DNA from 4 places in the Janthinobacterium sp. NFX145 genome. Region 1 is predicted to be linked to each of the others. Evidence: predicted binding sites of a transcription regulator. Region 1 holds the regulator's gene; each other region holds the start of a gene.
The links. Region 1 encodes FNR, which switches genes on or off when oxygen is low (the NO sensors DNR and NnrR bind a similar motif). Its sites were predicted from a motif close to TTGATNNNNATCAA; they were not measured.
Positions count from the first base shown of each region.

Region 1 (4,209 bases):
ATGTGCCCCTACGCGCGCTTCCAGAGCGCCATGTTCGACCAGGACACGCTGATCATCACCTACGATGCCAAGCGCGGCGAACCACGCGGCGCCATGAGCAAGAAGGCCGGCAACAACGACAAGCTGGGCGACTGCATCGATTGCACCCTGTGCGTGCAGGTGTGTCCGACCGGTATCGATATCCGCAACGGCTTGCAGTATGAATGCATCGGCTGCGCCGCCTGCGTCGATGCCTGCAACAGCGTGATGGACAAGGTCGAGCGGCCACGTGGCCTGATACGCTACAGCACCGACCATGCGATGGAAAACAACTTCAATTCGAAGCAGATACGCCAGCGCGCCATGCGCCCGCGCGTCCTGATCTACACTTCCATCCTGGCCCTGATCATCATCGCCGTATGTACGTCGCTGGCCCTGCGCACGCCCCTGAAAATGGACGTGATCCGCGACCGCGGTTCGATGGGACGCGAAGTGGAAGACGGCATGATCGAAAACGTCTACCGCCTGCAGATCATGAACACCTCGGAGCAAAGCCAGCATTTCAAGATCAGCGCTTCCGGCTTGCCGGGCCTGACCTTGCTGACGCGCGAAGAAGTGACCTTGCAGCCGACGGAAACGCTGGGCTGGCCGATCCGCCTGCGCGTGCCGCACGGCGTCGGCGAGAAGGGGTCGAACAAGATTGCGATCGAATTGCAATCGCTGGACAACCCCTCGCTGCATGTGCGTGAAAGCGCGGTATTCATCGTGCCGCGTTAAAGCAGGAAGGCCGGTCCCCGCATGGGGACTGGCCGTTTACACAGGAGAATCACCATGTCCGACAGTCTGAAACTGCAAGCCCCCGCCGATCCCTGGTACAAGCATCGCTGGCCATGGCTGCTGATGATCGGTCCCGGCCTGTCCGTGGTCGTCGGCAGCTTCATGGGCTATATCGCGTTTACGCAACCCGATGCGCTGGTGGTGGGCGACTATTACAAGCAGGGCAAGGCGATCAACCAGGATTTGAAGCGCGACACGATCGCCAGCGACCTGGCGATGGCTACCAGCTTGTCCTACGACGTGGCGTCAGCGCGCCTCAGTGGTTCCGTGCACAGCTTCGGCAAGGCTTACCAGGGTCCGCTGCAGCTGCACCTGGCGCATGCGACCCTGCCGGAAAAGGACATCAAGCTGCTGGTGCGGCCCGATGCGGCCGGCAATTTCTCGGTGGCGCTGCCGATGCTCGAGCGCAGCCGCTGGCAAGTGCTGGTGGAAAACGACAAGCGCGAGTGGCGCCTGTCCGGCATCTGGACCTGGCCGCTGCAACGCAGCATCGCGCTGCACGCCGACGAAGAGCTGTAGGCCTTATTTGCAGACGTCGGTACCGGCCGTGATGGCCTTCAGTTTTGCCGGCTGCAAGATTTCAATTTCTCGGTTCGAGACGCGCAGCCAGCCTTCCTTCTTGAATTTCGACAATAAACGGCTGACGCTTTCGATGGTCAGGCCCAGGTAGTTGCCGATTTCCTCGCGCGACATGCGCAGCTGGAATTTGCTGCTCGAATAGCCGCGCGCTTCGTAGCGCGACGCCAGGTTGACGATAAAGGCGGCAAAACGCTGCGTCGCCTGCATATTGCCCAGCAACAGCATGACGCTTTGCTCGCGCGTGATTTCCTGGCTCATCATGCGGTGGAAATGGCGCAGCAGGGTCGGCATATTGCCCAGCAATTGTTCCAGGCTGGAAAACGGGATTTCACACACTTCGCTGTCTTCCAGCGCCACCGCATTACAGTGGTGGCGGTCGGCGCTGATGGCGTCCATGCCCAGCAGTTCGCCGGCCATCTGGAAGCCCGTCACCTGCTCTTCGCCGCCCGGATTGATCTGGTACGTCTTGAAGTGCCCCAGGCGGATCGCGTACAGGTTCTGGAACGAGTCGCCGATGCGGAACAGCGAGGCGCCGCGCACGATCTTGCGGCGGCGGCCGATGATCTGGTCCAGCCTGTCCATGTCGCCCATATCGAGGCCCATCGGCAGGCACAATTGATGCATGCTGCAGGTCGAGCATCGCGCACGCAACGCTTCCACGTTCACTGTAGGCAAGGTTGGAGTGAGTAGCGCTTCAGTCATGTCGGTACCTTTTAGAAAATGCAACAACAAGTTTACTGCATACAGGGTTGCCGTGTGCCAATTTCACGGCAATTTCGCTGAATAAACGACGTTCCGACTTTAATTATATGGCAACATCGTCAAAAGCCCATGCGGGGAGGGCAATTTGCGCGGCGCCGCTTGCCAAGCTGGGGCATTGATAGGAAAATTCCTGACAGCATTACTTGCCGCCTGTGCCGCCCGGTACTGAAAAGGAAATCATGAAGCCTCTCGGCATCAAAGCAAAAGTCGCGCTGGCCACCAGCCTGACCTCGATCGCCATGATCGCGCTGGTCACCATGATCCAGGTGCAGCACATGCGCGACGATTTCACTAAAGTACTGCTGAGCCAGCAGTCATCCCTGATCAGCCGTACCGCTGCCGAGCTCGACGACAAGCTGGGCATGCTGCTGCAGATCGTCACCCTGACGGCCCGGCAGCAGCCGCCGGAACTGATCGCCCGGCCCGCCCAATTGCGCGAATACTATTCGCGCCGCTCGATGCTGGTGCTGTTCGACGACGTGCTGGTGCTCGACGCGCAAGGCGCCGTCGTGGCCGACATGCCGGAAGTGCCGGGGCGCGCCGGCATCAACGTCGCCGAGCGCGAGTATTTCCAGACCGTCCTGCGCACGCGCCAGCCCATGATCACCGAACCGATGCTGGGTAAATCGAGCGGCATGCCCATCGTGCAGATGGTGGCGCCCGTGCTCACCGCCGATGGCCAGGTGGCCGGCGTGGTGATCGGCGTGCTGCGCCTGTACAAGGACAACCTGCTGGGGCGTTTGCGCTCGGAAAAGGTCGGCAAGAGCGGCTATTACTTCATCCTCACGCGCGGCGCCGTGCCGCGCTACGTGCTGCACCCCGATACCAGCCGCCTGCTGCAGCCGCGCCAGCCGAACGCCAACCTGACGACGACCCAGCTGCTGAAGGAAGATGGCGAAGGCAGCATGGTCAGCACCAACAGCCGCGGCATCACGGCAGTCAACAGCTTCAAGCGTTTGAAATCGGTGAACTGGCTGCTGGCCACCTCGCTGCCCGTCGCGGACGCCTTCGAACCGTTCGATGGCGTGCTGTACCGGCTGGTGCTGTGGAGCATCCTCGCCTCGCTGCTGGCCGCCTTTGTTCTGGGCTGGGTCACCGTGCGCCTGCTGTCGCCGCTGGTGCGCCTGCGCGACACCCTGCTGGCCCTGCGCACCAGCGGCAGCCGTTTTACCCCCGTGCCGGTGCAGCAGCGCGACGAGATCGGCGAACTGACGGAAGCGTTCAACGGCCTGATGAGCGAGCGCGACCGTCTGCAGCAGGAACTCGAATCGCGCGCGGCCGAACTGGAGCAGGAACGCGACCGGGCCGAGGCGGCCAACCGCGCGAAAAGCGATTTCGTGGCCAACATGAGCCATGAAATCCGCACGCCCCTCAATGCCGTGCTGGGCATGGTGTATTTGCTGGGCAATACCAGACTCGACACGGAACAGCGCAAGTATCTGACCATGGTCAGAGTGGCGGGCCAGTCGCTGCTGGGCATCCTCAACGACGTGCTCGACTATTCGAAGATCGAGGCGCGCCGCATGGAATTGTCGCCCGTCGAATTCGACCTCGACGAAGTCATGAATACCCTGGCCACGACGATGACGATGAATGCGGGCGAAAAGGAACTGGAACTGGCCATCGCCGTCGAACCCGACGTGCCGCGGCGCCTGGTGGGCGACGCCCAGCGCCTGCAGCAAATCCTCGTCAACCTGGCCGGCAACGCCATCAAATTTACCGAGAGCGGCGAAGTGGTGGTGGCCGTCAGCCTGGCCGAGAGAGAGAGCGGCCGCGCCTGGCTGCGCTTCGAAGTGCGCGACACGGGCATCGGCATGACGGAACTGCAGCAACAGCAGCTGTTCGCCGCGTTTTCGCAGGGCGACCAGAGCATCACGCGGCGCTTCGGCGGCACGGGCCTGGGCCTGGCCATCAGCAAGCAGCTGATCCACATGATGGGCGGCGACATCGCCGTCGCCAGCAGCGAAGGCAAGGGCAGCCGCTTCTGGTTCAGCGTGCCCTTCGAGATGCTGGCGCAACCGGCGGAAACGCGGCGCACGCCGGCCCTGGGAC
Region 1 covers NZ_CP187360.1:6,338,306-6,342,514, reverse strand. Annotated here, with positions in the region: gene ccoG (cytochrome c oxidase accessory protein CcoG) at 1-756, shown strand, start outside; gene ACPJXG_RS28500 (FixH family protein) at 811-1,335, shown strand; gene fnr (fumarate/nitrate reduction transcriptional regulator Fnr) at 1,339-2,097, opposite strand; gene ACPJXG_RS28490 (response regulator) at 2,337-4,209, shown strand, end outside.

Region 2 (4,209 bases), 1.4 Mb from region 1:
GCAGCTGATCGAGTTCTCGCTCGTCGGCGCGCTGGCCGGCTTGCTGGCGGCGTCGGGCGCGGCCGCCATGGGCTGGGCCCTGGCCACGTACCAGTTCAAGTTCGCCTGGAGTTTTGCGCCCGGCGTGTGGGCCTTCGGCCTCTTGGCCGGCGCCCTGTGCGCGATCGCCGGCGGCTGGCTGGGCTTGCGCAATGTGCTGAAACATCCGCCGCTGCAGACCTTGCGCGAAGGCTAAACCTGAACGCTGTCGTCCGCCTGCGCGCGTAAAAATTGCGCGTAGGACATGACCGGTTGGCCCAGCTGGTGTGGCGGCACGTCGAACAGGGCCCAGAAATACGTCACGCGGCCCAGGCAGATGGTGGGCGCGGCGCAGTAGCGGAACCAGTTCTCGCCGATGTGCGCCGCATACATGCCGTCGCTGTCGGCGTCGGAAAAGTAGGGAATCACGCGCATTTCCAGCAGGGCCAGCAGCAGGGATTCGGGCGCATCGCTGTCGCGCGCCATTTCGTACTGCGTGTGCAGGCTGCGTTCCGTCTCGATGATCATCAGCCTGGCCTGGCCGTCGCGCGTGAAAAACAGGATGCCGCTGGGATTGGGAAAAATATAGTATTCGACAAAACCATGGCGCCGGCACAGCTCGTGCACGACGGCGGCCAGCGCTTCGTCTTTCAGGAAACTGTAGTCGTGCAGCATCAGCAGGTCGCGCACGGTGTCCGACTGCTGCAGGAAAAATTCGCGCTGCAGGGCATGGACTTCCTGTTCCAGGATGTCGAGCGCATCGTCGTCGCTCTTCTTGATGTAGCGGTCGATCAAACCCCGGTTGAAGGCCGTCACGGCCACCTTTTCATCGGCCGCGCCCGTAAATAAAATCTTCTTGCACGGCAAGTCACGCACGGCCTGGCAAAATTCCAGGCCATTCATCTGCGGCATCGAATAATCGACCACCAGCACGGAGGGCACAGCAAAGCGCTGCGCCTGGCCGCTGATGCGCCAGATGCGCTCGATGTCGAGCGCCACGTTGCACTGGTCGGGCGGCAGGTTCTGCGTGTCGAAATTGACGTGCAGCGGCGTTTCGCCCGGTTGCGCGCTCTGGCGCAGCCAGTGCAAGGCGCTGCTGGTGTCGTGGAAGGTCTTGCGCGCCAGGCCGGGATCGAGCTGGAACGCCAGGCTTTTCAGGAAGGAATCGCTGTCGTCGATCAGGACGGTCAGGGTCGGATGGGTGTAGACGGGCAGTTGCATGCGTCACCTTGCGGGAAAAGAGGATTGGAAGCGGGCCGGCATGGGCTGGGGAAACTCCAGGATGAAAATCGCATACGCATGCTCGCGCGACACGCAGCGGATGCGCGCCTGCCAGGCCGTGACGATCTGCTGGCACAGGGCCAGGCCGATGCCGCTGCCGTTATGTACGGGATAGGAGTAAAAACGCTCGAAGATCAGCGGCAGGCGGTTCTTCGCGATGCCGCAGCCCGTGTCGATGAACAGCAGCCTGGGCACGGGACGGGCGCCGTCGATGATGATGCGCACTCTTCCCTTGCCGGCCCGCTGGATGGCTTTCAGCGCGTTTCTCAGCAGGTTCAGCAGGATCACCACGCACAGTTCGTCCTGGCCCGCGAACTGGAAGTCGGCGCGCACGTCCACCTTGACGCTGCTGCGCTGGCTGTTGCCGGTAAATGGGTAGCGCTTGAGCACGGAGCTGACCATGGCCAGCATCGATAGTGCCTGGCTGGGCTGGAGGTTGCGGTTCACGGCACTGGCGCTCATCAGGAACAAATCGATCATGTGCTGCATGTGGCGCACTTCGAACTGGATGCGCGTCAGGGCTTCCTGCAGCGGGGGCATGTCGTCCACCTGGCCGGCCAGCTGCGGCAGCAGCCGGCGCATGCCCCGCACATTGGCTTCCACGCTGGTCAGCGGCGTGCGCAGCTCGTGCGCCACGGAACCGAGTCCGGCCGCCAGGCCTGCCAGCCGTTCCCGTTCCAGCACCTTGCTGCCCACTTTCACCACGGACAGCGCGGCAATGGTGAACCAGTGCACGGGCAGTTGCTGCAGCACTTCACGCTGCAGCAGGAAGCCGCCTTCCCCTTGCAGGATCACGGCGAGGCAGGCGGCGCTGGTGCCGATCAGGTAGGCGCGGCAAGCCAGTTTCGTTTCGAAATGAAACAGCACGACCAGGCCGATCAGCAGCGATTCGCTCCAGATGGACGAAGCATGGTTCATCACAAACATGAAGGTAAAGAAGAAGGGCAGGATGTAGCTGAGCGCGAACAGCAGGTAGCGCGACAGCCAGCGGGCCGAGAAGCGGCGGGCAAACAGGCCGGCCACGCAGATGCCCACGCCCGTCAGGCGCAAGGTCAGGTTTTCATAGGCTTGCGGAAAAAAGTAATGCCACAGCAAATAGTACAGCGGCATCGCCACCGTGCCCACGGCGGCCAGCATGGCGACCCTGCCGGCCAGGTTTTCATGCGGTATGCGCTCATGCAGCAGCGAATGGAGCAGGCGCCTGCGCCAGTATGTCCATCGTGCTTGCAATTGCTGCGTCATGACTCTGCCTTGATTCTCTTCAGAACATTATCATCGCGTAAATTTTCCTGGTTGAACGGTTATCTCGCCGGACATTGATATACGTCAATGGATGGGTCGGCTAGACGGTCAAGGCTTTAATCCGCAGCAAACATTTCCCTAGGAGAAAACTCATGACCATCGCTACCAGCTTGCCCATCCCATCGTTCGCCCGTGCCGAACACTGCCTGCCAGACTACATCGTGCGGCGCATGGATGCGCATCACATCACGCGCATCGAAAAATTGCTGGGCGGCCAGCATCCCCACGCCTGGCAACCGACACCGGCCCATGCCATTTTCCTGGCCGGCAACGACTACCTGTCCATCGCCGCGGAGCCGGCGCTGGTGGCGGCCCAGGTGGCGTCGCTGCAGGCGCATGCGGGCGGCATGCTGATGTCGGCCGTGTACTTGCAGGAAGGCAGCGAACAGCACCGGCTGGAAAGCCGGCTGGCCCGTTTCATGGGCTGCGAGGACGGTATCCTGGCGCAGTCCGGCATGGCGGCCAACGTCGGATTGATCCAGTGTATCGCCAGCCCCGGCATTCCTGTTTATCTCGACATGCAGGCCCACGCCTCGCTGTGGGAAGGCGTGCTGTCGGCGCAGGCCCTGGCCGTGCCTTTCTTGCACAACGACATGACTCACCTGCGGCGGCAGGTGGAAAAGCATGGCCGCGGCGTGATCGTCGTCGACGCCCTGTACAGCACCAACGGCAGTCTGGCGCCGCTGCTGGAATTGCTCGAAATCGCCGAGCGCAGCGACTGCGTGGTGGTGGTCGACGAGTCGCACTCGCTGGGCACGCATGGTCCGCAGGGCGCGGGCCTGGTGGAAGCGTGGGGCCTGGGCCACCGCGTGCATTTCCGCACGGCGTCGCTGGCCAAGGCCTTCGCGGGCCGGGCCGGCTTCATCAGCTGTTCCAGCCGCTTCAAGGGCTATTTTTTGTCCGAATCACGGCCCGCCATCTTCAGTTCCTGCCTGCTGGCGCATGAGCTGGCGTGGCTGGGCGCGGCGCTCGATTTCATCATGGCTGCCGACGGACGGCGCGCCACCTTGCGGCGCCATACGCTGCAGGTGCGCGAAGGCTTGCGCGAACTGGGCTACAACGTCAGCGATGGCACGGAGCAGATCGTGGCGCTGGAGGCGGGCGGCGAACCTGCCACCCTGGCCCTGCGCCAGGCGCTGGAACGGCAAGGTATTTTCGGCGCCATGTTTTGCGCCCCGGCAACGGCGAAGAACCGCGCCCTCGTGCGCCTGACCCTGAACGCGGGACTCGACGAGGCGGCCATCGACCGGGTGCTGGTGGGCTGCGCCGCCATTCGCGCCGAAGCGGGCGTGGAACAGTGGCAGTCGACGCGGCGCCTGCGCAAGCTGGCGCTCGTGTAAGCGGCAGGCAGGCTGGCAGCGTCAGCCGGCCAGCTTGCCGAGGATGGCCGACAGCGCCGCCAGTTGTTCCGCCGGCGCGTCGTGCAGCAATTCGCGTCCCACCGCCTGCGCCGTGGCGCTGGCATGTTCCAGCAATGCCAGGCCGGCGGCCGTCAGCACGGCATAGCCGACGCGCGCGTCGCGCGCATCGGCCTGGCGCGCCACCAGGCCAATCTTTTCCAGCGGCATCAGGGAGCGTGTGACGCCAGAGGCCGTCAATGCCAGGCGC
Region 2 covers NZ_CP187360.1:1,284,206-1,288,414, forward strand. Annotated here, with positions in the region: gene ACPJXG_RS05705 (ABC transporter permease) at 1-235, shown strand, start outside; gene ACPJXG_RS05710 (response regulator) at 232-1,239, opposite strand; gene ACPJXG_RS05715 (sensor histidine kinase) at 1,243-2,541, opposite strand; gene cqsA (alpha-hydroxyketone-type quorum-sensing autoinducer synthase) at 2,694-3,941, shown strand; gene ACPJXG_RS05725 (MarR family winged helix-turn-helix transcriptional regulator) at 3,963-4,209, opposite strand, start outside.
Region 2: cqsA (alpha-hydroxyketone-type quorum-sensing autoinducer synthase) is a predicted target of FNR. The motif match lies at 2,616-2,629, and genes of this name have one in related genera.

Region 3 (4,209 bases), 2.5 Mb from region 1:
AAATGACAGCCCGTTTTCTATTCCGCGCTGGCATTTCATTGCTGGCGCGCATGGACTAAAATACTGCACCTCTCCGCCCATCGTTCAACGGATAGGACAACGGTCTTCTAAACCGTGAATGGGGGTTCGATTCCCTCTGGGCGGACCAGTTTCATACTGGCCACGGCTTGCGCCATGCGGCCGCATCTTCTCTCTTTCCTGTCTATCAGCACGCGGCCCTAAGGCTGCGCAAACAGCACCACGCTCAGCAAATACAGCAGCGGCACGGCGCACAGCAGCGCAGACAACACCGACAGCATTTTCTTGCTCGCCAGGCGTGCCAGGCGCAGCCGTTCGCGCGCAGGCAAATGCCGGCGGACCAGGTCGCGCGCGCGCGGCTGGAATGGTGTTTCATGCATGTGAACTCCCTCGCAACGATGGCTGATGATGTCGGCCAGCATAGCGGGAGCGGCATAAAGGCGGTGTAAAGAGTGGGCGGCGCGGCGCAAGCGCGCTGTAAACATGGATGCGCCGGCGCCGTGTTGCGGGCCTTGCCCGATGCTCTTATTTTGCCTGGCGGCGGCGCGCCAGGACGCCGAGCAGGCCCAGGCCGGCGAGCAGCATGGCATAGGTTTCCGGTTCAGGTATGGCGGAAACATAGGCGCGGTAATTGCTCAGGTCCTTGGGCAAGCCCTCTACCGTGAAGGTCGTGCCGGCTGCGACGGGAGCGGCCCAGTGGAAGACCAGTTCGCCCTGGCCGAAATGGATGGCCAGATAGTCATAGGCCGCCGCGCTCGTGAAGGAATTCCCCCCGCCGCTGGCGCCTGCCGTGGTGCCGGCGGTACAGCCCGAAGTGGCATTGTCGCAAAATGAGACGGCCGCACCCAGGCTGGTGCCGAAAACGCTGTTGATTTGGCTCTGGATGTTGGCTGGACTCTGCGGCACGAGATTGTCGTCATAGTATTTCACCATGGTGGCTGGCGACGGCGAGTAAGTGACGGTGCTGCCTTCGATGCTGAAACCGCTGGCCGGTCCCACGTCGATCCATGTAGCTGCCTGTGCCATGCCCATCAAGGCCGCAAGGGCGGCCAGTATGGATGTCCGTATGGCAATGCTTGTTATGCTTTTCATGAAAATCCCCTTTGGTTTTATTGCAGGCATTTCACTGCTTCAGGGTGCGCGCCGTCCTGTCAGGGAGGTCAACTTGTCGCCCGTTCGCCTTCGCGTGAGTACGCATATGCAAGCTTAGTCTTGATATAAATTAATACAATTTAAATAATACTATTGGCATGCTTGACAACATCGCATACGGCTATGTATGGCTGTGCTGGCGAGGGCCTGTGCGGGAATAGACATGGCGTGACAAGGCGTGCCAGCTTGTGCTGGCAACGCCTTGAGTGGGAAGAGGGGAGGCGGGTTTCAGTCGCTGTTATTGCTGACGCCAAACAGGCGATCCTTGGCGTTGAGCAATTTTTGCACCTTGGCGCCCATTTTCATCAGCTGCGCCATCGATTCGGGCGACAGGCGCTGCAAGTCGTCGAACCAGGTGTTGGCCAGGTCGACCAATTCATACATTTCGCGCATGCGCTCCTGCGCATACTGGTCGACGGGTTCCGTGGCCGGCGCCAGCAGCGATTCGCGCAGCACCGTCAGGGTAGGGGCCACTTCGCGGCGGCGGCGCTCGGCGGCCACCACGCGGAAGATTTGCCACACATCGCCCAGCGAGGAAAAATACTCGCGCCGGTCGCCGGGGATGCGCGACTGGCGTATCAAGCCCCAGCCCTGCAATTCCTTCAGGCCGATGCTCACGTTCGAGCGCGAAAAACTCAGGTGTTCCGCGATTTCATCCGCGTGTAAAGGATGCTCCGCGACAAACAACAAGGCGTACACTTGCCCCACCGTGCGGTTAAAGCCCCAGCGGCTGCCCATCTCGCCGAAATGGCTGACGAAGGTCAGGATCAGCGGCGTCATTTGGATATGTTGAGTTTTCATAATTATCTGAATTTTTTCACGCCACACCCGCAGGGTCAATTGATATATGTCATGTTTCGCAGTATTATACAAAATATCGAATTTACAGAAAATTCTGAAAACTCAAAAAGTATAGAGATGCCGACCACGCCACTGTCCTTGCCCCGCTTTATCCTTCCCCGCACGCCCAGCCTGGCGCAGGGCGGCGCCGCCTTGTTGTGGCTGCCGCAAGCGGCCTTGCTGGCCTGGGCCGTGCAAGCCATGCTCGATGGTGCTCCATGGCGCGCGGCCCTGCTGCCGGCCGCTGGCGTGCTGCTGTTGGGCGTGCTGCGGGCCGGCTGCGAAGCGTGGGGCGCGCGGCGCATGTATGCGGCGGCGCGCGCGCACCTGTCCACCTTGCGCGCGCAAGTGGCGCAAGCGCTGGCGCGCCGTTCGCCGCTGGACCGCCAGCGTGCGCAGTCGGGCCAGGCGGCCGGCGTCATCGCCGAACAGGCCGAAGCCATCGTGCCATATCTGGTGCGCTACAAGCCCGCGCGCTGGAAAGTCATGCTGGTGCCGCTCGTGATCCTCGCCGTGGTGACGCCGCTGTCGTGGATCGCCGCCTTGATCCTGCTCATCGCCGCGCCCCTGATTCCCGTCTTCATGGCCCTCGTCGGCATGGGCGCGCAAGCGGCCAGCCGCGCGCAGATGGTGGAAATGGGCAGCATGAACGCTTTTCTATTGGACCGCCTGCGCGGCCTGGCCACCCTGCGCGCGCTCGACGCCATCGACGCCACGGCCGCACGGCTCGATGCCTCATCGCAATCCGTGCGCCGGCGCACGATGGTGGTGCTGCGCATCGCCTTTTTGTCGTCCGCCGTGCTGGAACTGTTTTCCGCGCTGGGCGTGGCCATGGTGGCCGCGTTTATCGGTTTCTCCCTGTTGGGCAGCATCAATTTTGGCACCTGGGGCCGGGAACTGACCTTGGGGCAGGGCTTGTTCATCCTGTTGCTGGCGCCCGCGTTCTTCGAACCCTTGCGCGAACTGGCCGCCGTCTGGCACGACAAGGCGGCCGGCGAAGCGGGCCTGGCCGGCCTGCACGACCTGGCGGCCGACGGCGTTCCGCTGCCCGGCGCGGAGGTCCTGTCTGCCGTCGTCTCCGCCGCCGCCATGGCCGTGGCGCCGCCGCCCGCTATCGACATCCATCAACTGCGCTTTGCCCACCCTGGCGAAGCGCCCGTGTTCGACGGCTTCGACCTGACGGTGCGTGCCGGTGAACACGTGGCCCTGCTGGGCGCCAGCGGCACCGGCAAGACCACCTTGCTGTCGCTGCTGGCCGGCTTGCTGCCCGCCAGCGGCGGAGACATCCGCATCGGCGGCGTGCGCCTGACCGACAGTACCGTCAATACCTTGCGCCAGCGCATGGCCTGGATGGGCCAGCGCCCGCACGTGTTTGCCGCCTCCGTCAGCCAGAACGTGACCCTGGGCCGCACGGGCGCCAGCGCCGCGCAAGTGACGCAGGCGCTGCACCTGGCCGACCTGGCTGCCGTGGCGCAGGCCCAGCCGGCCGTCATGCTCAGCGATGGCGGCCAGGGCTTGTCCGGCGGCGAAGCCGTGCGTCTGGCCCTGGCCCGCGTGGCCCTGCATCCGCATGCCGATTTGCTGCTGGTCGATGAACCGACGGCCCACCTGGACAGCGAAACGGCGGCGCGCGTCACGGACGCCTTGCTGGCACTGGCGCAAGGCAAGACGATGATCGTCGCCACGCACGACCCCGTGCTGGCTGGCCGCCTGCAGCGCACGGTGCAGGTCGATGCCCGGGCATCGGCGCAGGAGCGGCAGGCATGAAAACTTCCCTCATATCGAACCCCGTGCTGCGGCAATTGCTGCTGGAACAGCCCGGCAAGCTGATCGGGGGTGCCTTGCTGGCGGCCCTGACGGCGGTGTCCGGCATGGCCTTGCTGGGCTTGTCGGGCTGGTTTATCACGGCCACCTCGATTGCCGGCCTGCACGCTTCGACGGCGATCCTGTTCGACGTCTTCGGCCCGTCGGCCGGCATCCGCCTGCTGGCCATCGGCCGCACGGGTTCGCGCTATGCGGAACGCCTCGTCACGCACGACGCCACGTTCGCCGCGCTGGCCAGCATCCGCGTGCAGCTGTTCCGTGGCTGGTCGCGCCCGGAAGCGGCCAGCCGGCTGCTGCGCCAGCCCGCCAAGCTGCTGTTCCGCCTGACGGCCGATATCGACGCGCTCGAATCGCTGTATTTGCGCCTGCTGGTGC
Region 3 covers NZ_CP187360.1:3,848,156-3,852,364, reverse strand. Annotated here, with positions in the region: tRNA gene ACPJXG_RS17155 (tRNA-Arg) at 74-148, shown strand; gene ACPJXG_RS17150 (hypothetical protein) at 219-398, opposite strand; gene ACPJXG_RS17145 (PEP-CTERM sorting domain-containing protein) at 544-1,110, opposite strand; gene ACPJXG_RS17140 (GbsR/MarR family transcriptional regulator) at 1,399-1,950, opposite strand; gene cydD (thiol reductant ABC exporter subunit CydD) at 2,089-3,777, shown strand; gene cydC (thiol reductant ABC exporter subunit CydC) at 3,774-4,209, shown strand, end outside.
Region 3: cydD (thiol reductant ABC exporter subunit CydD) is a predicted target of FNR. The motif match lies at 2,011-2,024, and genes of this name have one in related genera.

Region 4 (4,209 bases), 2.9 Mb from region 1:
CAATAGCGCGCCTGCAGCAGCAGCGCGCCTTGCGCGTCGTCGTCGACGAAGCGCGTCTCGTAACTGCCCAGGCCTTCCTCGCGGGCGATGCGCTCGAAGTCGTGCAAGGCCTCGCTGGCCTGGGTGCGCAGCGCCTGCATCTGCGCCGGCGCGAACTGCAGCGCGTTGACGCCGCCGCCATACGCGTAGCGCGAGATGCCGCTCATGGCCGAGCCGATCAGGTGGGCGCCGTCGGCAACGGCCAGGCGCACGGCCAGGCGGATGCGCTGGGCGCAGTGGCGCGAATTGTCGACGTGGACCAGCAGGGTGGTGTAGGGCATGGCGTTTTCCTCGGTTGTCGCTAGATTGTCGCTCGGTTGTCGGTGATCAGGTTTGCAGCACGTAGCTGCCCGGCGCATCGCCCAGGTCGGGCCCCATGGTCGGCGGCGCCACTTGCGCGCCCGCGCGTTCTTCCAGCCAGGCTTGCCAGGCGGGCCACCACGAACCGTCATGCTGCGGCACGTCGCGCTGCCAGCTGTCCGCGTCGATGTAGGGCGCGTCGTGACGGTGCGTGGCCAGCTGGTAGCTGCGGCGCGGCTGGCCCGGCGGCGAGACGACGCCCGCATTGTGGCCGTCCGAGGTCAGCAAAAAGGTGACGTCGGTGTCGGTCAGCAGCTGCAGTTTATACACGGAGCGCCATGGCGCCACGTGATCCGTCAGGGTGCCGACGGCAAAGATGGGCGCATCGATGTCGGGCAGGGCGATGTGGCGGCCGGCCGTGCGGTAGCGGCCTTCGGCCAGGTCGTTGTGCAGGAACAGGCGGCGCAGGTATTCCGAATGCATGCGGCAGGGCATGCGCGTGGCGTCGCCGTTCCAGGCCATCAGGTCGCTGTCCTGCTCGTCTTGTCCCAGCAGGTAGTGGCGCAGCTGGCGCGACCAGATCAGATCGTTCGAGCGCAGCAGCTGGAAGGCGCCCGCCATCTGCTTCGTGTCGAGGTAACCCTGCTTCCACATGGCCGCTTCCAGGAAGCTGACCTGGCTCTCGTCGATGAACAGCGACAGTTCGCCCGGCTCCTTGAAGTCCACCTGCGACGCCAGCATGGTGAGGCTGGCCAGGCGCGCATCGCCATCGCGCGCCATGGTCGCGGCGGCGATCGCCAGCAGGGTGCCGCCCAGGCAGTAGCCGACAGCGTGCACCTGCGGCGCGCCCGCGATGCTGGCAACGGCGTCAAGCGCGTCCATCACGCCCAGCTGGCGGTAGTCTTCCAGCGACAGCTCGCGGTCTTCTTCCGTCGGGTTTTTCCAGGAAATCATGAACACCGTGTGGCCCTGGTCCACCAGGTAGCGCACCAGCGAATTGTGCGGCGACAGGTCGAGAATATAGAACTTCATGATCCAGGCCGGCACGAACAGCAGCGGCGTGGCATGCACCGTCGCTGTTGTGGGGGTGTACTGTATCAATTCGATCAGGTCATTGCGGTAGACCACCTTGCCCGGCGTGACGGCCACGTTCTGGCCCGCCTGGTAGTGACGCGTGTCGGGCGCATACGGCCCCATGGCGGCGCGCTGCCAGTCGGCGGCCGCATGCGCTGCGCCGCGCGCCAGGCTGGCGCAGCCGCTTTCCAGGGCCGATTGCTGCACCACGGGATTGGTCGGCACGAAGTTCGACGGCGCCAGCATGTCGAGCCACTGGCGCACGGTGAACGTGACGACATCCTCGTGGTGCGGCGAGACGCCGCGCACGCCCGTGGTGGCGCGGTGCCACCATTGCTGCTGCAGCAAAAAGCCCTGGTAGACGAGGTTGTACGGCCAGCGCCGCCAGGCCGGGTCGTCGAAGCGCCGGTCCTGCGGCAGCGGCGCGATGCACGGTTTGGCGTCGCCGCCGGTGAGGGCCGATTGGAGCGCATATTGCTGCCAGCGGCCGATCTTCTTCCACGCTTCCTCCAGCAGGGTTTGCTGCTTCGATGGCGCCAATGCCAGGTGGCCGAGCCAGTCGGCATAGGCGTTGCCCAGCGCGGCCGGCGAAATGCCGCCCGTGAACTTGCCCAGCCAGGCGTTCAGCAGCAGATCCAGGGTGGCGCCTTCCGGTGCGCTTTCCGGATAACCGGGCGCCGGCACGCCTTGCCAGGCGCTGCCCAGGCGCTCATGTTCCACGTTGTGCTGCGCGTCGCTCGGCTGCGTCTTGCTCATCCGGTGCTCCCGTCATTTTTTTACAGGATAGCAAGAGCTTGTTCAAAAAATTATGATCTACATCAAGTTTGGCCGGATGCGTGCCCATGTGGCTTGCCGCCTGATGGCAAGTGCGACTAAAAATGATTTAATCGAATATCGTAATTTCATTGTTTTTCGTGAGTAAAGAAAGAAAAGCGATTTATTCGTGAATTTATTTATTGTATTTGGCAAATTTATGTAGCAAAATGCAGTGAGGCAAGACCGGTCACTATGGATGGAGGAGATGGACATGCATACGAAAATGTCGGCAAGCGGCAACGAAGAGGCGGCCAGAGGCTATTTACGCGGGGCAGCCGGGGGCGTGCGTCGTTCTTCCGCGCGGCGCCTGAAGGCAATCGGCTACCTGGCCCTGTTGCTGGCCGTGGTGCCGGCTGCGGCCTGCATCGCCACGGGGCGCGCCGGTGTGCCGGTGCTGTTTACCACCATGTGCGGCGTGGTGTCGTGCGCGTCCGGCGCGCATGCGTTCTAGCGCGCTGCCTGCGCTTCCTCGCAGATCCATGCCATGAAGGCCTGCACGGCGGGGCGCGTGGCCGCGTCGGGCCGCGTCACCAGATAGTAGGCAAAGCGCGCGGGCCAGGGCAAGTCCAGCACTTGCACCAGGCGCCCGGCGGCGATCTCCTCCTGCGCGTACAGCTGCGGCACCAAGGCCAGGCCCTGGCCCGCCTCGGCCGCGCGTATCAACAGAAAATCATCTTCGAAGGCCGAGCCGCGCAGCGCCCGCGCCGCATCCGCAGCGTCGTCCTGCGCGCCGTGCGCGGCCAGCCACAAGGGCCAGTCGGCGCGGTCCGTATCGTGCAGCAGCGGGTAGCGCAGGCAATCGCCCGGCGTGGCGATGGGTGGCTGGCCCGCCATCAGGGCGGGGCTGGCGACAGGTACCAGCACGGGCGCCATCAGGCGCGTCACCTGCAAGCCCGGATAGTCGCCCAGGCCGTGGCGCAAGGCCACGTCGACCCGGTCGCGGTGCAGGTCGACGAGGGCCGATGTCGCTTCCACGCGCACCTCGATCTGCGGATGGCGCTGGTTGAAGCGACCCAGGCGCGGCACCAGCCACGCGGCGGCAAAGGTGGCGACCGTGCTGACGGTCAGCGTCTGGCGGGCGCCCATGTCTTCCAGCGCCTGGCTGGCGCCGGCGATCTGCGCGAAGGCGCCCAGCAGGGCGGGGTGGACCATGGCGCCCGCCTCGGTCAGACGCAAGCCCTGGCGTTCGCGCGTAAACAGGGGCATGCCGACCCGTTCTTCGAGCAGGCGGATTTGCTGGCTGACGGCGCCCGACGTCACGTGCAGCGCCTCGGCGGCGGCCTTGATGCTGCCGCGCTGGCCCACCTCGACAAAGGCGCGCAGCGCCTGGAGCGGTAAAGGATGCTTCATCGATATAGTTTTTCTATAGCCAGACAGTAAAAATCATCGTTTCCATTCTTTGAGAATAAAAACGAGGATGGCGGTGTTTACAAGGCTGATTGTACTTCAGTAAAACTATATCGACAGGATACTCCATGCACAGCATCACATCCCCGGCCGGTTCGCTTGAACTCTACACCGACAGCTCGCCCAACGGTTTCAAAGCCACCATCGCGCTGGCCGAACTGGGCTTGCTCTACCAATTGCGCCACGTGCGCATCGATCAGGGCGAACACCGCTTGCCCGCTTTCCTGGCCCTCAATCCGCATGGACGCATTCCCGTGCTGGTCGACCACGACGCGGGCGTCACCGTGTTCGAGTCGGCCGCCATCCTGCTGTACCTGGCCGGGAAAACGGGGCGCTTGCTGCCGAAGGCGCCCGCGCAGCGCTGGGCCGCCATCACCTGGCTGCAATTTCACGCGGCCAGCATGGGGCCGATGCTGGGCCAGCGCGTGCATTTCGAGATTGCGGAAGCGGGCGCGAATGCGGCCGCCACGGCGCACTTTCGCCGCTTGTGCGACGCCGCGCTGGCCACCATGGATGGCCGCCTGGCGGATCACGCCTACCTGGGCGGCGACGACTATTCCATCGCCGACATCG
Region 4 covers NZ_CP187360.1:3,464,398-3,468,606, reverse strand. Annotated here, with positions in the region: gene ACPJXG_RS15470 (universal stress protein) at 1-320, opposite strand, end outside; gene ACPJXG_RS15465 (PHA/PHB synthase family protein) at 367-2,169, opposite strand; gene ACPJXG_RS15460 (hypothetical protein) at 2,513-2,680, shown strand; gene gcvA (transcriptional regulator GcvA) at 2,677-3,579, opposite strand; gene ACPJXG_RS15450 (glutathione S-transferase family protein) at 3,705-4,209, shown strand, end outside.
Region 4: ACPJXG_RS15465 (PHA/PHB synthase family protein) is a predicted target of FNR. The motif match lies at 2,222-2,235, and genes of this name have one in related genera.